DNA from 4 places in the Pectobacterium sp. HCp5_1 genome. Region 2 is predicted to be linked to each of the others. Evidence: predicted binding sites of a transcription regulator. Region 2 holds the regulator's gene; each other region holds the start of a gene.

Region 1 (5,480 bases), on a different contig from region 2:
ACGGAACCCCTCAGCCTGGCCAATAAGGTTACCACGCCCAGAGGAAAGTTTATTCATCGCCTGACGATAAGTGCCCTGCGCTTTATCCAAACCTTGCCCCAGCGCTTCCATATCATCGACAAACAACCGCAGTTTATCGTACAGCCGCGACGCTTTTTCAGCGATCTGCTGTGCATTACGGCTCTGTTGTTCATAGCGCCATAAATTAGTGATAGTGCGTAATGCCACCAGCAGCGTGGTCGGGCTGACCAGCATAATATTGTGCTTTAGCGCTTCGTTGATCAATTCGGGCTGGCGATCGATAGCGACCAGAAAAGCTGGTTCGACCGGAATAAACATCAGCACGTAGTCTAGCGAACGCAGCCCCGGAAGCTGCTGGTAATCTTTACTGCTCAACTGCCGAATATGACTGCGAACCGAGAGCAAATGTTCGTTCAACGCCACACTGCGCTCTGCGTCATCATCACTATTGAAATAACGCTCGTAGGCCACCAGCGACATCTTGGCATCGATCACGACATCTTTGCCCTGCGGTAAGCGCACGATGACATCCGGTTGCAGGCGGCTATTTGCCCCTGTCTGCACACTGACCTGTGTTTGGTACTCATAGCCTTCACGCAGGCCGGAAGCTTCCAGCACGCGGCTTAGCACCACTTCGCCCCAGTTCCCCTGCGTTTTATTATCGCCCTTCAGCGCTTTCGTCAGGTTGATGGCTTCGTGTGCCATCTGCGCGTTCAGCTGTTGCAGATTGCGGATTTCATGCGCCAGCGTGTGACGCTCGCGCGCTTCTGCCCCAAAGCTGTCCTGAACCTGACGGCGAAAGCCATCAAGCTGCTCACGTAGCGGCATCAGCAGCTTATCCAGACTCTGTTTATTTTGTTCATCCACTTTGCGGCCGCTGTGTTCAAAAATCCGGTTCGCCAGATTCTCAAACTGCGTCGTCAACCGCTGTTCGCTGTTTGCCAGCAGCCGCTGCTTTTCTTCCGCCGCCATACGGGTTTCTTCCAGCCGAATGGTGACTTCCCGCAGCTCCGCTTCCTGTGCGCTATTGATTTCACGCAGCGTCCGCAGTTCCTGATTGAGCTGCACGCACTCCTCGCGGAGTTCACCGAGCTGTTGCAGCTTTTCATGGCTGGCAGAGAGTTGAGCGTGAACCGTGCGCAGCTCCAGCTCGTTTTGCCGTAGCCGCTGTTCGTGCAGCTGCTTTGTCTGCTGCTGTTCGCTGAGCGACTGCTGAGTCTGCTGTAACGTCTGTGCCAGCAACCGCTGTTCGGTGTCATGCTGCGACAGCTTCTGCTGATGAATCAGGCTGGCAATCAACCACCCGATCAGTAGCCCTACCGCGCCGCCGCCCAGACCATAAAATATGCTGATATCCACTTTGCCTCCGCAGGCCTTTCACGCTGTCGGTCAAGGTAAAATGATACTGTATGGATGTCCAGAAACAATTCCGGCGGGGAAGACGCTGAGCAGAAAAATGCGAGCCGCATTCCATATGAAAATGGATAGATGATAATTTGCAGAAGAATCAGATCGGTAACGGTGGAATTCCCCCAACGCGAAACACCACGCTGGGGGAACAGAGCAGAGGTGGCGAGTTAAGCTAAGCGTTGCTTCGCATCACTAATCGCTTTAGCGACCTGCTGCGGCGACACGCCACCTTGTGCAGCACGCTTATCCAGGCAGGATTGCAACGCCAGAATCGGGTACACATCCTCGCCAATCACAGCGCTGAATTTTTGCAGATCGGCCAGCGGCAACGCTTCCAATGCTTTGCCCTGACGAATAGCTTCAACCACCGCTTCACCCACGATATGGTGCGCTTCACGGAACGGAACGCCTTTCGCGACCAGGTAATCCGCCAGCTCTGTCGAGTTCGCGTAGCCTTGCTCGGCTGCTTCTTTACAGCGCGGACGCTTCACCTGAATGCCTTCCAGCACCAGACCCGCCATCATCAGGCAATCGTGCCAGGTATCCAGCGCGTCAAACAGCCCTTCTTTGTCTTCCTGCATGTCTTTGTTATACGCCAACGGCAGGCCTTTAAGCGTCATCATCATGCCAGTCAACGCGCCCTGTACGCGACCGCATTTACCGCGAATCAGCTCCAGCGCATCCGGGTTTTTCTTCTGTGGCATCAGGGAAGAACCGGATGTCACACGGTCAGACAGCTCAACAAACGCCGCTTCACCGCTGTTGAAGAAGATCAGATCTTCGGCAAAACGCGACAGGTGGATCATGCCGATCGAAGCATCAGACAGCAGTTCCAGCACATGATCGCGATCGGAAACCGTGTCCAGACTGTTACGCGTGGCTGAGGCAAATCCCAGCCAGCCCGCCAGTTGCTCACGGTCAATCGGATAAGCCGTTCCCGCCAGCGCGCCACAGCCCAGCGGACTGACATCCAGACGCTTCAGCGTATCTTCCAGACGGCTTTCATCACGCGCCAGCATTTCATGGTAGGCCAGACACCAGTGTGCAAACGTCACCGGCTGTGCGCGCTGCAAGTGGGTGTAACCCGGCATCACCGCATCCTGATTCGCTTCCGCCGTCGTGACCAGCGCCTGACGCAGCTGGCGTACCGACAGCAGCAGCTCTGCAATTTGCGCTTTGCACCACAATTTCAGGTCGGTCGCGACCTGATCGTTACGGCTACGACCGGTATGCAGTTTTTTACCTAAATCGCCGACTTTCTCAATCAGGCGCTGTTCAACCCAGCTGTGAATGTCTTCTGCATCGCTTTGCAGGATCATCTCAGGGTCAGCCTGTACCTCAACCAGCAACGCATTCAGCGCCTGTTCCAGTTGCTGCTGCTCCTGCTCGCTGAGCACATTGACCGTCACCAGCGCTTTCGACCAGCCGATCGAGCCAACGATGTCCTGTTCCGCCAGACGGTAATCAAACCGCAGTGAGTCATTAAATTGTTTAAAACGCTGATCTGCTGCCTGACTAAACCGACCGCCCCACAAAGCCATAACGATTACTCCCAGAATTTAATTCATGTTGGTATCGCATCATGCCATACCCAGAAACGACTTACGCCAGAATACGTGTACCAATCGCCACGCCGTTGAACAGCGCAGGTAGCTGCTCGGCATGACGCCAGCTGGCGATATCAACCGGACGCCCCAGCGCACGCGCGGCATCCAGCGCGGCGTTAACCTTAACAATCATGCCGTCGGTAATAATGCCCTGAGCAATCAGCTGCTCGGCTTTCTCTGCCGTCATTTCGGCAATACGCTGGCCTTTACCGTCCAGAATGCCGCTCACGTCAGACAGCAGGATTAAATCCGCGCCCAGCGTTTGCGCCAGTGCCGTCGCCGCCTGGTCGGCGTTGACGTTCATCAGGTCGCCCTGTGCCGTAATACCGATGGAGCTAACGACAGGCAGGTAACCCGCAGACAACAGCGTGTTCAGCAGCGCAGGCGAGCCCGCTTCCGCTTTACCCACAAAGCCCAAAGACTCATCGAGCTGCGTGACCGTCGTGCTGCCGCCATCGCCCAGGCACAGGCCAACTGCGTTGATATCATGCTTCTTCGCCCATGACAGCAGCGTCTTGTTGGCGGATCCCGCCAGCGCACCGGTGATAATGTCGATCTGATCGGCAGGCGTGACGCGCAGGCCGTTTTTCTTCACGACTGGCAGCGCCAGCTTTTTCATCAGGTCATCCACCAGACAGCCGCCGCCGTGCACAATCACCAGCGGACGCTGATGTTCCTGACGGTAAGCCACCAGTGCGGTGAACAGACGCTCCAGCGCTTCTTCGCTATCCAGTAAAACGCCACCTAATTTGATAATTAACGGATTCATTATGCTTCACGCCTCGAAATGTCGGGACCAGTAGTCATTAAATTAACGATTGGGTTTCAGGGAAACCAAAACGAATGTTCATGCATTGCACAGCCTGTGCCGCCGCGCCTTTCAGCAGGTTATCTTCGGTTGCCACCACGATGAGGTGTTCACCGTCAACGGAGAAACCGATATCGCAGAACGGCAGGCCGACAACGGATTTCAGCGCCGGAACGCCCTTGTCATACAGGCGAACCAACGGCTTATCGTGATAGGCGTTGTGATAGGCTTCGGCAACATCCTGCTGGGTGACGCTCGGTTGCAGGCGGCAGGTGATGGTTTCCAGAATACCGCGAGCGAAGTTGCCCAAATGCGGCGTGAAGATCACTGGCGTGCCGAGGTGCGTTGAAATTTCAGGTTCATGGCGATGGTTGAAAATACCGTACGGTTGAAAGCTGACTTCGCAGAAGCTGTTGGTCATAGACGCTTTACGCCCTGCCCCGCTCACGCCGCTCACGGCATTAATCACCGGCCATTGCGCCGGGTTCAGCAATTGCGCGTCCAGCAGCGGCTTCAGCGCCAGCTGTGCGGCCGTGGGATAACAGCCCGGCACCGCAATCAGCTGCGCGTGTTTTACGCTTTCAGCACGCCATTCGGCCAGCCCGTAAACCGCTTTTGCCAGCCAGTCAGGGTGCTGATGCTCAAAACCGTAGTAGCGACGATAAAAATCGGCATCCTGTACGCGGAACGCGCCGGATAAATCAAAAACGGTGCAACCTGCCGCCAGAAAAACCGGGGCCAGATCGTGGCTGACTTTATGGTCGGTCGCCAAAAAAACGACATCCACACCTTTCGCCGCTTCTTCCGCATCGGTCAGCGGTTTTACCGGTACATCAATGATGCCTTTGAGCTGCGGATGTAAATCAGAAATCAATTTTCCTGCATCGACACTTTGCGCAGAAACCATCAAAGCGGTTATGTTCATCTGTGGGTGACGGTTCAGGTAGAGCGCAAGCTCAGCGCCGGTATAACCACTTGCACCAACAATCAGCGTATTCAGCATGGGATCCGTATACCTTCTTACTTATCTATGAAACAGGTAACAGGGCTCACCAGCGTCGGTACGCTGTTCACCCGCGAAACTCAGTGAAAGTGACGAATCGCCATCGCCGTACCTTTGGGTTTCCTTTCGCTGAGCATTATTGTATTTTTATTCAAAATAAATGCATGAATATTGATACTATCCTAACCAGAGGCTGTCAACAGTGAAGATGAATTTACCCCCTTTTATTGAGCTATATCGGGCATTGATCGCCACACCGTCCATCAGTGCCACCGACAGCGCGCTCGATCAAAGTAATCATACCTTAATCAACCTGCTGGCAGGCTGGTTCGGCGATCTCGGCTTCCATGTGGAAGTCCAACCGGTTCCCGGCACCCTCAATAAATTTAATATGCTGGCGCGGATTGGTGAAGGAAAAGGTGGCTTATTGTTGGCAGGCCACACCGACACCGTCCCATTCGATGATGGTCGCTGGACGCGCGACCCGTTCACGCTGACCGAACATGACAACAAGCTGTACGGCTTGGGTACAGCGGATATGAAAGGCTTCTTTGCCTTTATTCTGGATGCGTTACGCGACATAGATCCGGCTAAGCTGACGAAACCGCTCTATGTGCTGGCAACGGCAGAT
Region 2 (5,480 bases):
GATTGGGAACCCCCTACTACATTTCGCTGCTGGTGGCTGCGGGGATGTTTGTTTACCAGCAAATCCTGACCGCTGGGCGCGAGCGTGATGCCTGTTTCAAAGCCTTTCACAATAATAAATACGCGGGTATGGCGATATTTATTGGCGTACTGTTTGGCCTATAGGGCTAACCGACAGAGACAAAAAAAAGCAGCGATTTCTCGCTGCTTTTTTTATGGTGGAATGCTCAGAAGTGTTTGTCATGCCATATGTATTCACGGCTTGATGGCGGTATGTTATCCGCCATTTTCCCGTGACTGTCCGGTTAATCCTGCTTTGTTTCTTCGACCTTTTCTACCGGCTGACTACTGGTTTCCACCTGACTATTGGTTTCAACCCGACTGGCGGCTTCCATCTCAGCGGATGAGCTGGCGCTTTCAATGGTCAACCGAACTTCCGGGGTGATCAGATCGCCGAGGATATTGTAGATTGCCACGATATCGCCTTGTGCCGCTTCCGCACTGTCGGTGATATATCCTTCTGTACGTAAGGTCGCGACCAGCGTTGAGAACACCGCTTTATCAAAGAATTCCGGCGCGTTGATACCGTGCAGGACGGACAGACGCTGTGCCATGTTCCGGCTTTCTTTCTCCAGCGTTCCACGGTTGATCCCTGGGTTCGCACACAGTAAAGACAGCGTGATTGCATAGCGTTGCAGCGTTTCACGCACGCCTGCTGACAGCAGTTGCAGCGTACGGATGCGTGGCGGATTGATGGCTAATTGACCGTCACGGCTGCACAGCAGCTCTTGTCGAATCAGTTCATTAGCCAGCGTCTCCAGCACGTCCGGCAACTGCTCTTTGGAATAGTGCAGGAACAGCTCGGCTTGTAGCAGCGGATAGATCAGCGCGATCTGTCGTACTACTTCGGCAAGCGTAATCCGGCGATGGTGGATGACGATGCTGGCGATCAGCGACGGCAAGACCAACAGGTGCTGGATGTTATTGCGGTAGTACGTCATCAGTACCGCCTGCTCGCGCGGCAGAATGATGATATCGCCAATGCTATCCTTCTCGACTTCAAACTTGTTCATGCCCAGCGCGTGTTCCAGCAGTTCATCCGCTGTCTTCTTCGGTGCCGTAATATCTTTGTGATAAGGCACCTGGCGCAGCAACTGGAGGTAGCAATCCAGCTGTTCGTGCATTTGTTCACGCGTCAGCGAGCGCTGGCGCGAGGCTAATAAAGCCGTAGAGCACAGGTTCATCGCGTTTGCTGCCGCAGAATTGTTGATGCGCACCATGATATCCATAGAGATATCCTGCACCGTCGGCGTTAGCCAACTCGGGCGCTGTGCCTCGATGGGATCGATCGCGTCACGCCACTGCGGAACATGCTGGTTCAGGTAGGTTGTCAGCGGGAGGGGCTCACCGAAGTTCACGTACCCTTGGCCGAGATTACGCAGTTTGCGTAAACCGCGCACCATCTGCATAAAGCCTTCTTTTTCCTTCACCGCACCGCGCAGCTCTTTCGCATAGGTGCCGACTTCCATCACATGCTCGTAACCGACATAAATCGGTACCAGCGTGATAGGGCGTGTGCCGCCTCTCAGCATGGCCTGAATGGTCATCGCCAGCGTACCGGTTTTCGGCTCTAACAGACGGCCCGTGCGTGAACGTCCGCCTTCCATAAAGTATTCAACCGAATAACCGCGGGCAAACAGCTCACCCAGATATTCACGGAAAATCGTGGAATACAGTTTGTTGCCTTTGAAGGTACGGCGAATAAAGAACGCGCCAAGACGGCGGAAGATCGGTCCTGCTGGCCAGAAATTCAGGTTGATGCCGGCGGCGATGTGTGGAGGCACTAAGCCTTGATGGTACAGGACGTAGGATAGCAGCAGATAATCCATGTGGCTGCGGTGGCAGGGCACATAGACAATACCGTGACCATCCTGCGCCAGTTGGCGAACGCGTTCGGCGTTGTGGACGTTAATCCCTTGATAAAGGCGGTTCCACGTCCAGCTTAATACGCGATCCGACAGACGCACGGCTTCGTAGGAGAAGTCAGCGGCGATTTCTTCCATCAGCGCAATAGCGTTCTGCTGCGCTTTCTCAGTAGAAATCTTCTTACTGCGCGCCTCATCGTCCACGGCTTTCTTGATCGCTTTGGAATCCAGCAGCTTGTTAAATAGCTCCTGACGCACCGGCAAACGTGGTCCAACTGCCGCCAAACGTTGGCGGGAGAAGTGCATACGTGCGACACGCGCCAGTTTGTGGGCTATGGTTTTGTCAGTACCATGCTCGGTCGCCATATAGCGTAGCGACACCGGGCTGGAGAAGCGGACAAAGCTGTCGCGGCCTAGCCACAGGACGGCGAAGAATTTCTCGATACCGTTGAGCAAGCGCAGGTGTGGTGCGGCCTGAGCGTGGCCTTCCCGACCCGGAGAACGCCCAAACATCACAGAAACCGGCACCATCTGTACGTCTAAATCTGGATTGGCACGATGCAAATCCAGGTAGTCGTGGAACAGCTTGACGGATTTCTGTTTGGGAACGTAATAGCGGAAGACGCGCGGCCCGTCATTAATAAAGACGTGGCTAGGCAGTTCGACGCCATTGAATTCGAACGACTGCGAGGGATCGGGTAGCCCCAATGCCAGGCATTTCGCTCGTAGCGTCAAGAGATCCGCCTGAGAGTTATAAGGCAGAACATAGAGTATAGGACGTGAGGGATCTAACCCCAGCTCGACCACCGGATCTGCGGGAATAACTTTGCTCTTCACCAGCAGTTTCAGTGGGAGATTCAATAATTTATAGTAAATTTTACGCCAACCTGACATAACAACATGGAGCCTCTTGTTAGCAATGCGCCGCAAGGATACCAGAAACTGCGCCGGAGATCTGTGGTGATGAGACAACGTAAGCGCGTTAAAATGCGAACTATTTTGCGTAATAATGGAGGATAAATGAATAAAGCAACGGGGATGACCCGGATTATTAAGGCGACCGGTTATTCCTTTAAGGGGCTGAAGCAGGCGTGGCAGCATGAGGCGGCATTTCGTCAGGAAACGATACTGACCCTTGTCGGCGTCATTATCGCGTGTTTACTGCCGGTTACACTGGTCGAAAAACTGCTGCTGATTGGGTCTGTGGTACTGATTATGCTGTTTGAGCTGGCCAATAGCGCCATTGAAGCCGTGGTCGATCGCATTGGTCTCGAGCACCACGAATTATCCGGTCGGGCGAAAGATATTGGCTCGGCGGCTGTCTTTGTTGCCATCTTGTTAGCCGCTGTCGTCTGGGGCAGCATCCTCTGGCAACATTTTGCCTGACGGCGCGCATAAATGAGTAAAAGTCAGGAGCTTTACCGATATCTCCATTCCCAATTGTGGCTTACCTGTATATACTCACAGCAAGACTGTATAAACAACCAGGGGGCGGAATGAAAGTATTAACAGCAAGGCAGCAGCAGGTTTATGACCTGATCCGCGATCATATTGCGCAGACCGGAATGCCGCCAACGCGCGCGGAAATTGCTCAACAGCTGGGGTTTCGCTCTCCCAATGCGGCTGAAGAACATCTGAAAGCGCTGGCGCGTAAAGGCGTGATTGAGATTGTATCGGGCGCGTCTCGCGGTATTCGTCTACTGATGGAAGAAGAGACGGGTATTCCTTTGGTTGGTCGCGTGGCCGCAGGTGAACCGCTGTTGGCACAGGAACATATCGAGTGTCACTATCAGGTTGACCCTGCGATGTTCAAACCCAGCGCTGATTTCTTGCTGCGGGTGAGCGGTATGTCGATGAAAGATATCGGTATTATGGATGGTGATTTACTGGCCGTGCATAAAACAGAAGATGTGCGTAACGGTCAGATTGTCGTCGCGCGTATTGACGATGAAGTGACGGTGAAGCGCTTGAAAAAGCAGGGCAATACGGTACACCTCCTCGCTGAAAATGAAGAGTTTGCCCCGATTGTTGTCGATTTACGTCAGCAAAGCTTTTCGATAGAAGGCTTGGCGGTTGGCGTGATTCGTAACAGCGACTGGAGCTAACCATTCGCAGAGATGCACTGCTCGTCTGTCTGGGTCAGTGCATCATGTTCAGTCTGTTAATCTGCCAACCATATATATTTAGTTACATTTCGCGCGCGTTTTCTACGATCCCCATTACCCTTCTGTTTTTTCACTGCTTTTTTGGGTGATATTCCCTTTCTCAACGTTCATTCCAGTCACAGATTCCTGATTTTCCATGTTAAATGAAATATTCGACTATAATTTTTATCAAGGTAAGCATTTTTATCTTGATTGATCGTTTGCCGATTGATCATTAGCCATCACATTTAGATAGCCCGGTAATCAAGGGAGACAGTGGCGAAGAGCACCGTCATGGTTCACATAGTTATGATGCTGCTTACTGAATAAAACTATTTATCTAAAACTGACGCATGAGTCGTTAGTCACGATTCGTTTATGCGCAATGCACCTAAGGTACGGAGATTCTTATGAATAAAGACCAAGCCAGCGGTAACTGGAAACAGTTTAAAGGTAAAGCGAAAGAGCAATGGGGCAAATTAACGGATGACGATCTGACGGTCATCGAAGGTAAACGTGACCAACTGGTGGGGAGAATCCAGGAGCGCTACGGGTACGCAAAAGAAGCGGCAGAGAAAGAAGTGAAACACTGGGAAGAGCACCACAAATATCACTGGTAGCTATCACGGGTAACAAAGGTGATGTCTCTCTCCACAGAAAAAACGATAGCCCTTGGGCTATCGTTTTTTAATCGGGACGCTATGGTCGTGATCGCAATGATCCGGCTGCTTGCATGATGCAACTTCCTGACAGCCTCCGCATAACCCGTGTGCTTCCACCACGCTGTGACGCAGCGTAAATCCCGACTGTTGCGCCAGACTACGAAGCGTTTCTTCCACACCTTCGGTTTGACGTTCTGTGACTTGCCCACAGCGGTCGCAGATGAAAAGGGCGGACGTGTGGCTGTGGTCTTCGATATGGTGACACAGCACATAGCTGTTGTTGGATTCGACGCGATGAATGAAGCCTTGTTCCAGCAGAAAATCCAGCGCGCGATAGACAGTCGGTGGTTTCGCCTGAGGTTCAGAAACGCGCAGCAGATCCAGCAGGTCATAAGCGCTGATAGCACCGGACTGCTGTGCCATAAGGCGTAAAACCTCTAACCGCTGCGGCGTGAGACGCACAGCGCGCTGCTGACAAATCTGTTCAGCCTGGGCAAGAAGTTTGTCCTGTTTGGTTGAATCCATTGTCATATCACCCTGACGCATTGAGGAACAAGACGGATATCTTACCACGACTGAATAAAAACGCCGAACTGGCGGCGTTTTCCTGCGAAAACCACTTCATGTAAAAACAACGAACAGAAGTCCCTGCAAAAACAACGAACAGAAGCGTTACACGACCAGATCGATGAGCAGTGCCCGCAAAGGCGACTCTGCCTGTAGCGTCAACGCTGTTTCTTCCTTAATAAA
Region 3 (5,480 bases), on a different contig from region 2:
ATTAACGCACCGCTCAGGAACCCAAGCAGTAGTGAAATTCGTAGCCAACGTTGCGCCAGCTTACTCTGTTGTTTCAGCCAGGCGGTCAGTTCTTGCTGTCTGGTTTTTTTCATCAGGCACCAGTTCGTTATATTGCAGAAATGGACTTAACAGAAAATAACTCTCATGCAACTGTTAGTTAACAAAATTATCTTCTATCACGCAGAATGACGCCATGTTACCGCGACAGGGACGCGCTGCAAACGAAAAGGAGAGGGGAAATGGGTGAGGCGATCAATTTTGTGTTGCGGAAGGCAAACCAGAGATAAAGAAAACGGAACGGCTGTTGCCGCTCCGTTATCAGCAGCGAATTACTTGTTGACGGTCAGCCCGTCAAGATAACGTTCAGCATCCAGTGCCGCCATACAGCCGGTACCTGCGGAGGTAATGGCCTGACGGTAGATGTGATCCATGACGTCGCCTGCGGCAAAGACGCCAGGAATGCTGGTCTGTGTCGCGTTGCCGTGAATACCGGACTGCACTTTGATATAACCGTTTTCCAGTTCCAACTGACCGCCAAATACGGCCGTGTTTGGACTGTGGCCGATAGCGATAAACACGCCAGCCAATTCCAGTTCTTCGGCCGCGTCGCTCTGCGTATCGCGGATACGGACACCGGTTACACCCATGTCATCGCCCAGCACTTCGTCCAGCGTACGGTTGGTATGCAGGATGATGTTGCCGTTTTTAACTTTGTCCATCAGGCGGTCGATCAGAATTTTCTCTGAACGGAACGTCTCGCGACGGTGGATCAAATGCACTTCCGCCGCGATATTAGACAAATACAAAGCTTCTTCTACTGCGGTATTCCCGCCGCCAACTACAGCGACTTTCTGGTTACGGTAGAAGAACCCGTCACAGGTTGCGCAGGCAGAAACCCCTTTGCCTTTAAACGCGTCTTCAGACGGCAGACCGAGATAACGAGCCGATGCCCCCGTGGCAATGATCAGCGCGTCACAGGTGTACTCGGCGCTATCGCCGAATAAACGGAAGGGACGGTTCTGTAAATCAACACGTTCAATATGATCGAAGATCACTTCGGTATTGAATTTGGTCGCGTGTGTATGCATACGCTCCATTAACAGCGGGCCAGTTAAATCATCGGCATCACCCGGCCAATTTTCTACTTCGGTCGTGGTCGTCAACTGACCGCCTTTTTCCATACCCGTGATTAATACTGGCTGTAAATTCGCCCGTGCAGCATAAACAGCGGCAGTGTAGCCAGCGGGGCCTGAACCCAGAATCAATAACTTGTGATGTTTAACAGTACCCATGCTTTCCTCATTTCATGACGGCGGATAATGCTCATATAACGGTTTCTACAACAAACCCGCTTCCTTACTACGAACAGTCTCTACCACGGACAATGCGAACGATTGTAAGGAAATTACAAGAGTAAAAAAAGTATGCAGAAAAGTTGCTGGCTATTTGTTTAATCGTTAATGACGATGAGGATGACAAATCGCTGAAAAATCAGCCACATTCATAAGTAAAATGATTGAAGTCACCTCGGAGAATGGCTCTGGCTTATCCAATCTGGCAGTTTCTTCTGATTTTCGTTGTTTTGCTTTGACAATCGGCTGTGCATTTGCGAAAACATCTGGGTAAGAGGAAATTTTTTGTATGTGAACAGTTAAAAGCTCGGCTTTTTATTCGTTTTTGCGCAGGTAGTAGGCCTTTGGGCCACGGATATGACGTGATGGTCTTTTCGCGGGTGAGCAATACGTGGGGCGAGAACGAGAAGTTAATGACTGTTGATATACAAAATAGGCAGCGTGTCTTCTTTAGGGGTAGCTCTGATACATGAGGTCTATCGGGGTAAAGCGGGTGCAGGGAAAAGTGAAGAGAGACAATAATAATGGTAGACACTAAAAAACGGCCAGGCAAAGATCTCGATCGTATTGATCGTAACATCCTGAACGAATTGCAAAAAGATGGACGTATTTCCAATGTCGAGCTTTCCAAACGTGTTGGCCTGTCGCCAACACCTTGTCTGGAACGTGTACGTCGTCTGGAAAGACAGGGCTTCATTAACGGCTACACAGCGCTGCTAAACCCGCATTATCTGGATGCGTCACTGCTGGTTTTTGTTGAAATAACGCTAAACCGCGGCGCGCCTGATGTATTTGAACAGTTCAATGCTGCGGTGCAGAAGCTGGAAGAAATTCAGGAGTGTCATCTGGTTTCCGGTGATTTTGACTACCTGTTGAAAACGCGAGTGCCAGACATGTCCGCTTACCGTAAGCTCCTGGGTGAAACGCTGCTGCGTTTGCCAGGCGTAAACGACACCCGTACCTACGTGGTGATGGAAGAAGTGAAGCAAAGCAACCGTCTGGTCATTAAGACGCGATAAATGTGTGGGTGCAAAACCCGATAAATTCAGCTACACTCCTGTGAATTTATACAGTTCCAGCGCCGGGTTTTCTCGGCGCTTTGTCATAAACCTTACAGGCCCCTGGAGAGACTCTTGAGCCAGGAATATACAGAAGATAAAGACGTTACCCTGAAAAAGCTCAGTGGAACACGTCGTTTGCTTGAAGCGATTTTAATCGTTGTGGCACTTTTTGCGGTTTATCTTAGTGTCGCACTACTCAGTTTCAGCCCCTCCGACCCCAGTTGGTCACAGACTGCATGGCATGAACCTATTCACAACCTCGGTGGTGTAGCAGGTGCATGGCTGGCGGATACGCTGTTCTTCATTTTTGGTGTTCTGGCCTACGCTATTCCACCGATTATGTTATCCCTGTGCTGGGTCGCTTTCCGCCAGCGTGATAACAACCAGACTATTGACTACTTTACCTTTTCACTTCGCCTGATTGGGACATTGGCGCTGATCCTGACCTCTTGCGGTTTGGCTGCGTTGAATATTGACGATCTCTACTATTTTGCTTCCGGTGGTGTGTTGGGAAGCCTGTTGAGCAGCTCAATGATCCCACGTTTCAACAGCATGGGCGCAACGCTGATTCTGCTATGCGTGTGGGGGGCAGGGTTAACGCTGTTTACCGGCTGGTCATGGTTAACGATCGCTGAAAAAATTGGCGCAGGTGTCTTGGGTTGCCTGACGTTTATGTCAAACCGTTCACGCCGCGACGAGGACTATCGCGAAGAACACGATCGTGAAGAGGATGAGCGCGATGCGCTTAATCTGCGTCACGATGAGACGTTGGGTGAGGCAGTCACACAACAGCGTGATGACGATGATGTTCTGTTTTCTGCGCCTTCCGTGGCTGATGCGGTAAACGACACGGCGGTAGACAATAAGATAGAAGTGTCATCCCCGGTAGCTGAGAACGCACCGACAGCGACACAGCCAGCTCTCTCCGCTGAAACGCCGGTGGCAGGGTCAACATTGTCCGATGTGGCAGCGTCTGATTCAGCATTACCAGGATCAGCATTCTCTGCTTCATCGGCTGGCATTGTGCCGCCTGTTACTCCGTCTGCGATTGATTCGACGCCGTCGCTAAATCCGCCGCTGTATTCGTTTGAAATCCCTGAAACGCCAGCGGCAATGCCAGAGATCGCAAGCTCGCTTGAACGCCATAGCAGTGCGTATGCACCTTACGGAAATAGTTACGGAGAGAGTGCCGTCCCACCGATTGTTACGGCACCTGTGGCTCAACCGTTTGCTGAGCCGCCACAACCGACACGCGATACGGATTTCGACGCGAATAACACCTTTATGCCGGCGTTCAGTGCCGATGGGGATGATAACCCGCAGATTAAACGCGGCGTAGGGCCTGAGCTGCCGCGTCCTAATCCTGTACGTATCCCTACTCGCCGCGAGCTGGCGTCATACGGAATCAAACTGCCGTCGCAGCGGCTGGCTGAAGAGCAAGCAAGGCTGCAGGCGCAGAACGGTAGCGAAGAAGCGGAAGTGGCGAATGACGTGTATCGGGAAGAGACACCGGATGATATCGCCCAGCAGGAAGCCGCATTGCAGCAAGCGTATCTGGATCAGCAACGCCAGCGTTACGGAGAGGAATACCCGTTACAGGAAGACGATGAAGACGCGCTTCTGCAAGCGCAGCTAGCCAGAGATTTCGCGGCACAGCAGCAGTCACGTTATGATGCCAGCGCATTGCAGCGCGATGAGGAAATTCCTGCTCCAATAGCACCGCCTGCGGTCAGTGCGCCTGTTCAGCCAAACCCTGTCACATCGCATAATGCTTTTTCATTCTCGCCGTTTAGCGCGGAGAGTGAGCGCGAGCCTGAACCGACTACGTTCAGTGAATCCACCTATTCGCAACCGTCCTACCGCTCTGAACCCGAGCTTCCGCCGATGCATGCTGGTGAAGATGAGGACGACGAGGATGAGCACAACCCGCTGACGTTTAGTCAGCCAGCGCAACCAACGTCAGCGCCTGTTGAGGCCGCGAAACAGGAAACGGTGGCAACACCAACGCATCATCCAGCAATGGATGGCTTGATTCACCCGTTCCTGATGCGTAATGAACAACCGCTGCAGAAGCCGACTACGCCGCTGCCAACGTTGGATTTGTTGACTCCACCGCCGGCTAGCGAAGCACCTGTTGATAATTTTGCACTGGAACAGACGGCGCGCTTGATTGAAGCGCGTCTGGCTGATTTCCGGGTAAAAGCCGATGTAGTCGATCACTCTCCAGGGCCGGTGATCACACGGTTTGAATTGGATCTGGCACCGGGTGTTAAAGCGGCACGTATCTCGAATCTGTCGCGCGATTTGGCACGTTCACTGTCAGTTGTCGCGGTGCGTATTGTTGAGGTTATTCCCGGCCGACCGTACGTCGGGCTAGAGTTGCCTAATGCGCATCGCCAGACGGTTTACCTGCGAGAAGTGCTGGATTGCGATCAGTTCCGTGATAATCCATCGCCGCTGTCGATTGTGTTGGGTAAAGATATTGCGGGCGAACCTGTCGTTGCCGATTTAGCGAAAATGCCACACCTGCTGGTTGCTGGTACGACGGGGTCGGGTAAATCGGTCGGCGTCAACGCCATGATCATCAGTATGTTGTATAAAGCCACGCCGGAAGACGTACGCTTTATCATGATCGACCCGAAAATGTTGGAGCTCTCGGTGTACGAAGGCATTCCGCATTTGTTGACGGAAGTTGTCACTGACATGAAGGATGCGGCCAATGCGCTGCGCTGGTGTGTCGGTGAAATGGAACGTCGTTACAAGCTGATGTCGGCGCTTGGCGTGCGTAATCTGGCGGGATACAACGAACGGGTGATGACGGCAAATGCGATGGGGCGTCCGATTCCCGATCCGTTCTGGAAGCCGGGTGACAGCATGGATATGACGCCGCCAGTGCTGGAAAAACTGCCGTATATTGTTGTTATGGTCGATGAATTTGCTGACCTGATGATGGCGGTGGGTAAGAAAGTTGAAGAACTGATTGCCCGACTGGCGCAAAAAGCGCGTGCTGCGGGGATTCACTTGGTGCTGGCGACGCAGCGTCCTT
Region 4 (5,480 bases), on a different contig from region 2:
TATTGTCCGCAAAGTTCCCGCTACCGTACCGGGATTGATACTGAACGCCTGATGCAGGTTGAACAGGTGCTGGAGTCGGCCCGTCAGGCGAAAGCCGCAGGATCGACGCGCTTTTGTATGGGGGCTGCGTGGAAAAATCCGCACGAGCGTGACATGCCGTATCTGGAACAGATGGTGCAAGGCGTGAAAGCGATGGGAATGGAAACCTGCATGACGCTGGGGACGCTGCACAACGATCAGGCCGAGCGTCTGGCCTCTGCCGGACTGGATTTCTATAACCATAACCTCGATACCTCACCGGAATTTTACGGCAGCATCATCACGACCCGCACCTATCAGGAGCGTCTGGATACGCTGGATAAAGTGCGCGGCGCGGGCATTAAAGTTTGCTCGGGTGGCATCGTTGGGTTGGGGGAAACCGTGCGCGACCGCGCCGGGCTGCTGGTGCAACTGGCTAACCTGCCGACGCCGCCGGAAAGCGTGCCGATCAACATGCTGGTGAAAGTGAAAGGTACGCCGCTGGCGGATAACGATGATGTCGATCCGTTTGATTTCATTCGGACTATTGCCGTTGCGCGTATCATGATGCCGGCCTCCTATGTGCGCCTGTCTGCCGGACGCGAGCAGATGAGCGAGCAAACGCAGGCAATGTGCTTTATGGCCGGTGCGAACTCCATTTTCTACGGCTGCAAACTGCTTACCACGCCAAACCCGAAAGAAGACAAGGATCTGGCGCTGTTCCTCAAATTAGGTCTGAATCCGCAGCAGACGGGGACCGAGTACGGGGATAACCAACAGCAACAGCGGTTGGCGGAACAGCTGATTAACGCCGATAGCGAGCAGTTTTATAATGCTGCGGTATAACGTCCAGCCTGCAAACCGTCGGGCAAGGTGTACTGCATCATGAGCTGGCAGCAACGTATTGACGCCGCGCTGGTACAACGCCAGCGCGATGATGCCTACCGTGTGCGGCGGGTGAATCAAGGCGGTAGCGGGCGCTGGCTGATGCAGGGCGACCGCTGCTACCTGAATTTTTCCAGCAACGACTATCTGGGGCTGAGTCACCACCCAGAGATTGTGCGCGCCTGGCAGCAGGGCGCTGAACAATACGGTATTGGCAGCGGCGGTTCCGGGCATGTGACGGGGTATACCGATGCCCATGCCGCGCTGGAAAATCAGCTTGCCGACTGGCTGGGCTACCCGCGCGCGCTGCTGTTTATCTCTGGCTATGCCGCGAATCAGGCGGTGGTGGCTGCGCTGGCACAGGCGGAAGACCGTATTTTCGCCGATAAACTCAGCCACGCTTCACTGCTGGAAGCGGCTGCACAGTCGCCCGCGATGCTGCGCCGCTTTAAACACAATCAGGTCGATAGCCTGCAAGCGCTGCTGGAAAAACCGACGGGCGGTCAGACGCTGGTGGTGACCGAAGGCGTTTTCAGCATGGATGGCGATACCGCACCGCTGTCGGCGCTGCAAGCTCAGTGCCGAGCGCACGATGCCTGGCTGATGGTGGACGATGCACACGGGATTGGCGTGCTGGGTGATGAAGGTCGCGGCAGCTGTTGGCAGCAGGGCGTTAAACCCGAACTGCTGATTGTCACGTTTGGCAAGGCGTTCGGTGTGAGCGGCGCGGCGGTACTGTGCGCGGAACCGCTGGCCGAGTATTTCCTGCAATTCGCTCGTCATTTGATTTACAGCACCTCGATGCCTGCCGCACAGGCCTGTGCGCTGAGTACGGCAGTTAACTGTGTCCGACAGGGCGACGCGCGGCGCGAGGCGCTACAACGCAACATCGCACAGTTCCGCGCAGGTTTTTCCAACTCCACCTATCAACTGATGGATTCACAGAGTGCGATTCAGCCGCTGATTGTCGGTGAGAACGCGCGGGCAATGGCCCTGATGAGCCATCTGCGTGAACAGGGCGTGCGGGTCAGTGCGATGCGTCCGCCGACAGTGCCTGTCGGCAGCGCGCGTCTGCGGATTACGCTAACGGCGGAACATCAGCCGGAAGATATCAGTCGCTTGCTTACGGTATTGCACCATGCTGACAGAAAACTATAACAAGCAGGCGATTGCGCAGGCGTTTGGGCGTGCGGCGGGGTGTTACGATCGCTTTGCCGAGCTGCAACGTACCAGCGGAGAACGTCTGCTGGCATTAATGCCGCCGCACGGCGGTCTACAGGTGCTGGATGCGGGGTGCGGAACTGGGCATTTTAGCCGCCACTGGCGTCAGGCTGGTCACTATGTGACCGCACTGGATTTATCGGTAGACATGCTGGCGTATGCCCGTGAACTGGATGCAGCAGACTGCTACCAGGAAGGGGATATCGAAAATCTGCCGCTGGCGGATGGCTGTGTGGATATCAGCTATAGCAATCTGGCTGTGCAGTGGTGCGACTCGTTACCGCGTGCGCTGGCCGAGCTGTATCGGGTTACACGACCGGGGGGCGTGATTGCGTTTGCGACGCTGGCGGACGGCTCCTTAAGCGAACTGTCACAGGCGTGGCAGCGGCTGGACGGCACACAGCGGACGAATCGCTTTCTGCCGCTCTCCGCTATCGATGCGGCCTGTCAGCCTTACCGGCATCATTTAGTACAAGAACGTGAAGTCTGCCTTTTTCCCGATGTATTGACGTTGATGAAATCGCTGAAGGGGATTGGCGCGACCTGGCTGCACGAAGGGCGTACGCCGGGGCTATTGAGCCGGACACGTCTGGCGGCATTGTCTGCTCATTATCCGCAAGAACAGGGCGGCTACCCGCTCAGCTATCAACTGGTTTATGGAGTGATTTATCGTGATTGAGCGCTGGTTTGTGACGGGTACGGATACCGAAGTTGGGAAAACGGTTGCGAGTACGGCGCTGCTTCAGGCAGCGAATCAGGCAGGATACCGCACCGCAGGTTATAAACCCGTGGCGTCCGGCTGTGAAATGACGGCCGACGGCATTCGCAACAGCGATGCGCTGGCGCTTCAGGCCAATAGCAGCGTCCGGCTAGAGTATCAGGCGGTGAACCCGCTGGCGTTTATGGAGCCGACGTCACCGCATATTATCAGTGCGGTGGAGCAGCGGCCTATCCATCTCCCCGCGTTGTCCGCAGGGCTACGGGCATTAGAAACACAGGCAGATTGGCTGCTGGTCGAAGGCGCTGGCGGGTGGTTTACGCCGCTGTCAGAGCAGGATACGTTTGCTGACTGGGTGGTTCAAGAACAGCTTCCCGTGATTTTGGTGGTCGGCATCAAGCTGGGTTGTATCAACCACGCGATGTTAACGGCCCACGCCATTCAACACGCGGGCCTGCGACTTGGCGGCTGGATTGCTAATGACATCACGCCACCCGGAAAATGGCACCAGCCGTATCTGCAAACGTTGCAACAGCGCCTGCCCGCGCCGATGCTGGGCGAAATTCCTTATGTATCGGATCTTCAGCGGCATAATTTGGGGCAGTACGTTGATATTGGGTTATTAGCGGAGTAATCATTTTTGCTAACCTTCGCCTGTGTTTAATCAAGCACTGGTTTTTGTTATTTTTTACTGGCATCTGTTTCATGAGCATAAAACCTACATTTTCAAGCCGATTAATAGCTAAAACCTTCTTGAGTTTTCCCCTAACTCCCCGCTATGCCTGAATTGTTGAGATTTAGCCCTCTGCTGTTTTTAGTCTTTTTCCGTCTAATACTTATGCGATAAATCACAGAAAGAGTGTGAAGAAAATCCATATCAGGGGGAATAGCGAATGAAGCGGGTATTTCTCTAACTCAGTGCTGATGCGGAGTTGTGGGAGTTATCCACCATTTCTGTGGATAACTATGTGTATTATGGATAGACAACGCGCCCTAACCGAGAGCTGGCGCGGGTTGTCGCCAGGTTGACGCTATTCTCCACGGTTTTGCTAATCTATTTGTTATCATATGCTTAAGTAAAATCAAGCGTCTTGAACATCAATGGGACGTAGTTGCATAAATTAACGTCATCGTGCATCCCCGCATGTTACATTTTTACCAAATCTGGGGATAAATGATGATGATTTTATCTGGTAGATTGAATATGAATGTGCTAGGAAATTCATTTGTCGATTAATCATCCAATCCAGCGATAATTTCCTTGATGCTGTTTTTATATCCAGTATCATTGCGGTGGCGAATTTCGTCATTGGCATTCAAAATAAAGCATCGTGTGTCGCACACTGTCAGTGTTATCGCTGTCAGGGTGATAACGGTACGACGAGGGATGACGATGACACCTCGCTGCCGTGCCTGAAATCGTCAGTCTGTGCCTTTTACCTGCCTCCGAGCATCCACCCACGAACATCGCATTGCGCGATGGGTAATAACGATAAGTAGCGTGCTTAACGATGAGTAAAGTATTTACACTGAATTCCGACTTTAAACCGGCAGGCGATCAGCCTGAGGCCATTCGTCGTTTAAAAGAGGGTCTGGAAGACGGGTTAGCGCACCAAACGCTGCTCGGGGTAACAGGTTCAGGTAAGACGTTCACGATCGCCAACGTGATTGCCGACCTCAATCGGCCGACGATGATGTTGGCACCGAATAAAACGCTGGCAGCTCAGCTGTATGGCGAAATGAAAGAATTCTTTCCTGATAATGCCGTCGAGTACTTCGTGTCGTACTACGACTATTATCAGCCAGAAGCCTACGTTCCAAGCTCGGATACCTTCATCGAAAAAGACGCATCGGTTAACGAACATATCGAACAGATGCGTCTTTCCGCGACAAAAGCGCTGCTGGAGCGGCGCGATGTGATCGTCGTGGCTTCGGTGTCCGCGATCTACGGTCTGGGCGATCCCGATCTCTATCTGAAAATGATGTTGCACCTGACGCAGGGGATGCTGATTGACCAGCGTGCTATTTTGCGACGTCTGGCCGAATTACAGTATGCCCGCAACGATCAGGCGTTTCAGCGCGGTACGTTCCGCGTGCGTGGTGAGGTGATCGATATCTTCCCCGCGGAATCTGACGAAATCGCGCTGCGTGTTGAACTGTTCGATGAGGAAGTGGAGCGGCTGTCGCTGTTTGACCCGCTGACGGGGCATGTCCTCCAGACGGTGCCGCGCTATACCATTTATCCGAAAACGCACTACGTCACGCCGCGTGAGCGTATTTTGCAGGCGATGGAAGACATCAAGGTTGAACTGGCTGACCGTAAAAAGGTGCTACTGGCCAATGACAAACTGGTGGAAGAGCAGCGGCTGAGTCAGCGCACGCAGTTTGATTTGGAGATGATGAACGAACTGGGTTACTGCTCCGGTATCGAAAACTACTCGCGCTACCTTTCTGGTCGCGGTCCCGGCGAGCCGCCACCGACGCTGTTTGACTATCTGCCTGCAGACGGACTGCTGGTCATCGATGAATCCCACGTCACCGTTCCTCAGATCGGCGGTATGTATCGCGGTGACCGCGCGCGTAAAGAGACGCTGGTCGAATACGGTTTCCGGCTGCCTTCGGCGCTGGATAACCGACC

The links. Region 2 encodes LexA, which represses DNA repair genes until DNA is damaged. Its sites were predicted from a motif close to TNCTGTATGTACATACAGNA; they were not measured.
Region 1: a site for LexA is predicted at 1,425-1,444, ahead of rmuC (DNA recombination protein RmuC). Genes of this name have one in related genera too.
Region 3: a site for LexA is predicted at 2,429-2,448, ahead of Q3A88_RS01100 (DNA translocase FtsK 4TM domain-containing protein). Genes of this name have one in related genera too.
Region 4: a site for LexA is predicted at 4,108-4,127, ahead of uvrB (excinuclease ABC subunit UvrB). Genes of this name have one in related genera too.

The regions. Positions count from the first base shown of each region.
Region 1 covers NZ_JAUMIO010000043.1:3,078-8,557, reverse strand. The annotation lists gene rmuC (DNA recombination protein RmuC) at 1-1,380, opposite strand, end outside; gene argH (argininosuccinate lyase) at 1,599-2,972, opposite strand; gene argB (acetylglutamate kinase) at 3,034-3,807, opposite strand; gene argC (N-acetyl-gamma-glutamyl-phosphate reductase) at 3,845-4,849, opposite strand; gene argE (acetylornithine deacetylase) at 5,052-5,480, shown strand, end outside.
Region 2 covers NZ_JAUMIO010000016.1:75,232-80,711, forward strand. The annotation lists gene ubiA (4-hydroxybenzoate octaprenyltransferase) at 1-164, shown strand, start outside; gene plsB (glycerol-3-phosphate 1-O-acyltransferase PlsB) at 305-2,818, opposite strand; gene Q3A88_RS12715 (diacylglycerol kinase) at 2,945-3,310, shown strand; gene lexA (transcriptional repressor LexA) at 3,421-4,029, shown strand; gene Q3A88_RS12725 (CsbD family protein) at 4,479-4,688, shown strand; gene zur (zinc uptake transcriptional repressor Zur) at 4,746-5,255, opposite strand; gene Q3A88_RS12735 (pirin family protein) at 5,403-5,480, opposite strand, start outside.
Region 3 covers NZ_JAUMIO010000001.1:239,675-245,154, reverse strand. The annotation lists gene cydD (heme ABC transporter permease/ATP-binding protein CydD) at 1-113, opposite strand, end outside; gene trxB (thioredoxin-disulfide reductase) at 351-1,313, opposite strand; gene lrp (leucine-responsive transcriptional regulator Lrp) at 1,898-2,392, shown strand; gene Q3A88_RS01100 (DNA translocase FtsK 4TM domain-containing protein) at 2,507-5,480, shown strand, end outside.
Region 4 covers NZ_JAUMIO010000019.1:21,044-26,523, forward strand. The annotation lists gene bioB (biotin synthase BioB) at 1-864, shown strand, start outside; gene bioF (8-amino-7-oxononanoate synthase) at 904-2,061, shown strand; gene bioC (malonyl-ACP O-methyltransferase BioC) at 2,042-2,803, shown strand; gene bioD (dethiobiotin synthase) at 2,796-3,476, shown strand; gene uvrB (excinuclease ABC subunit UvrB) at 4,354-5,480, shown strand, end outside.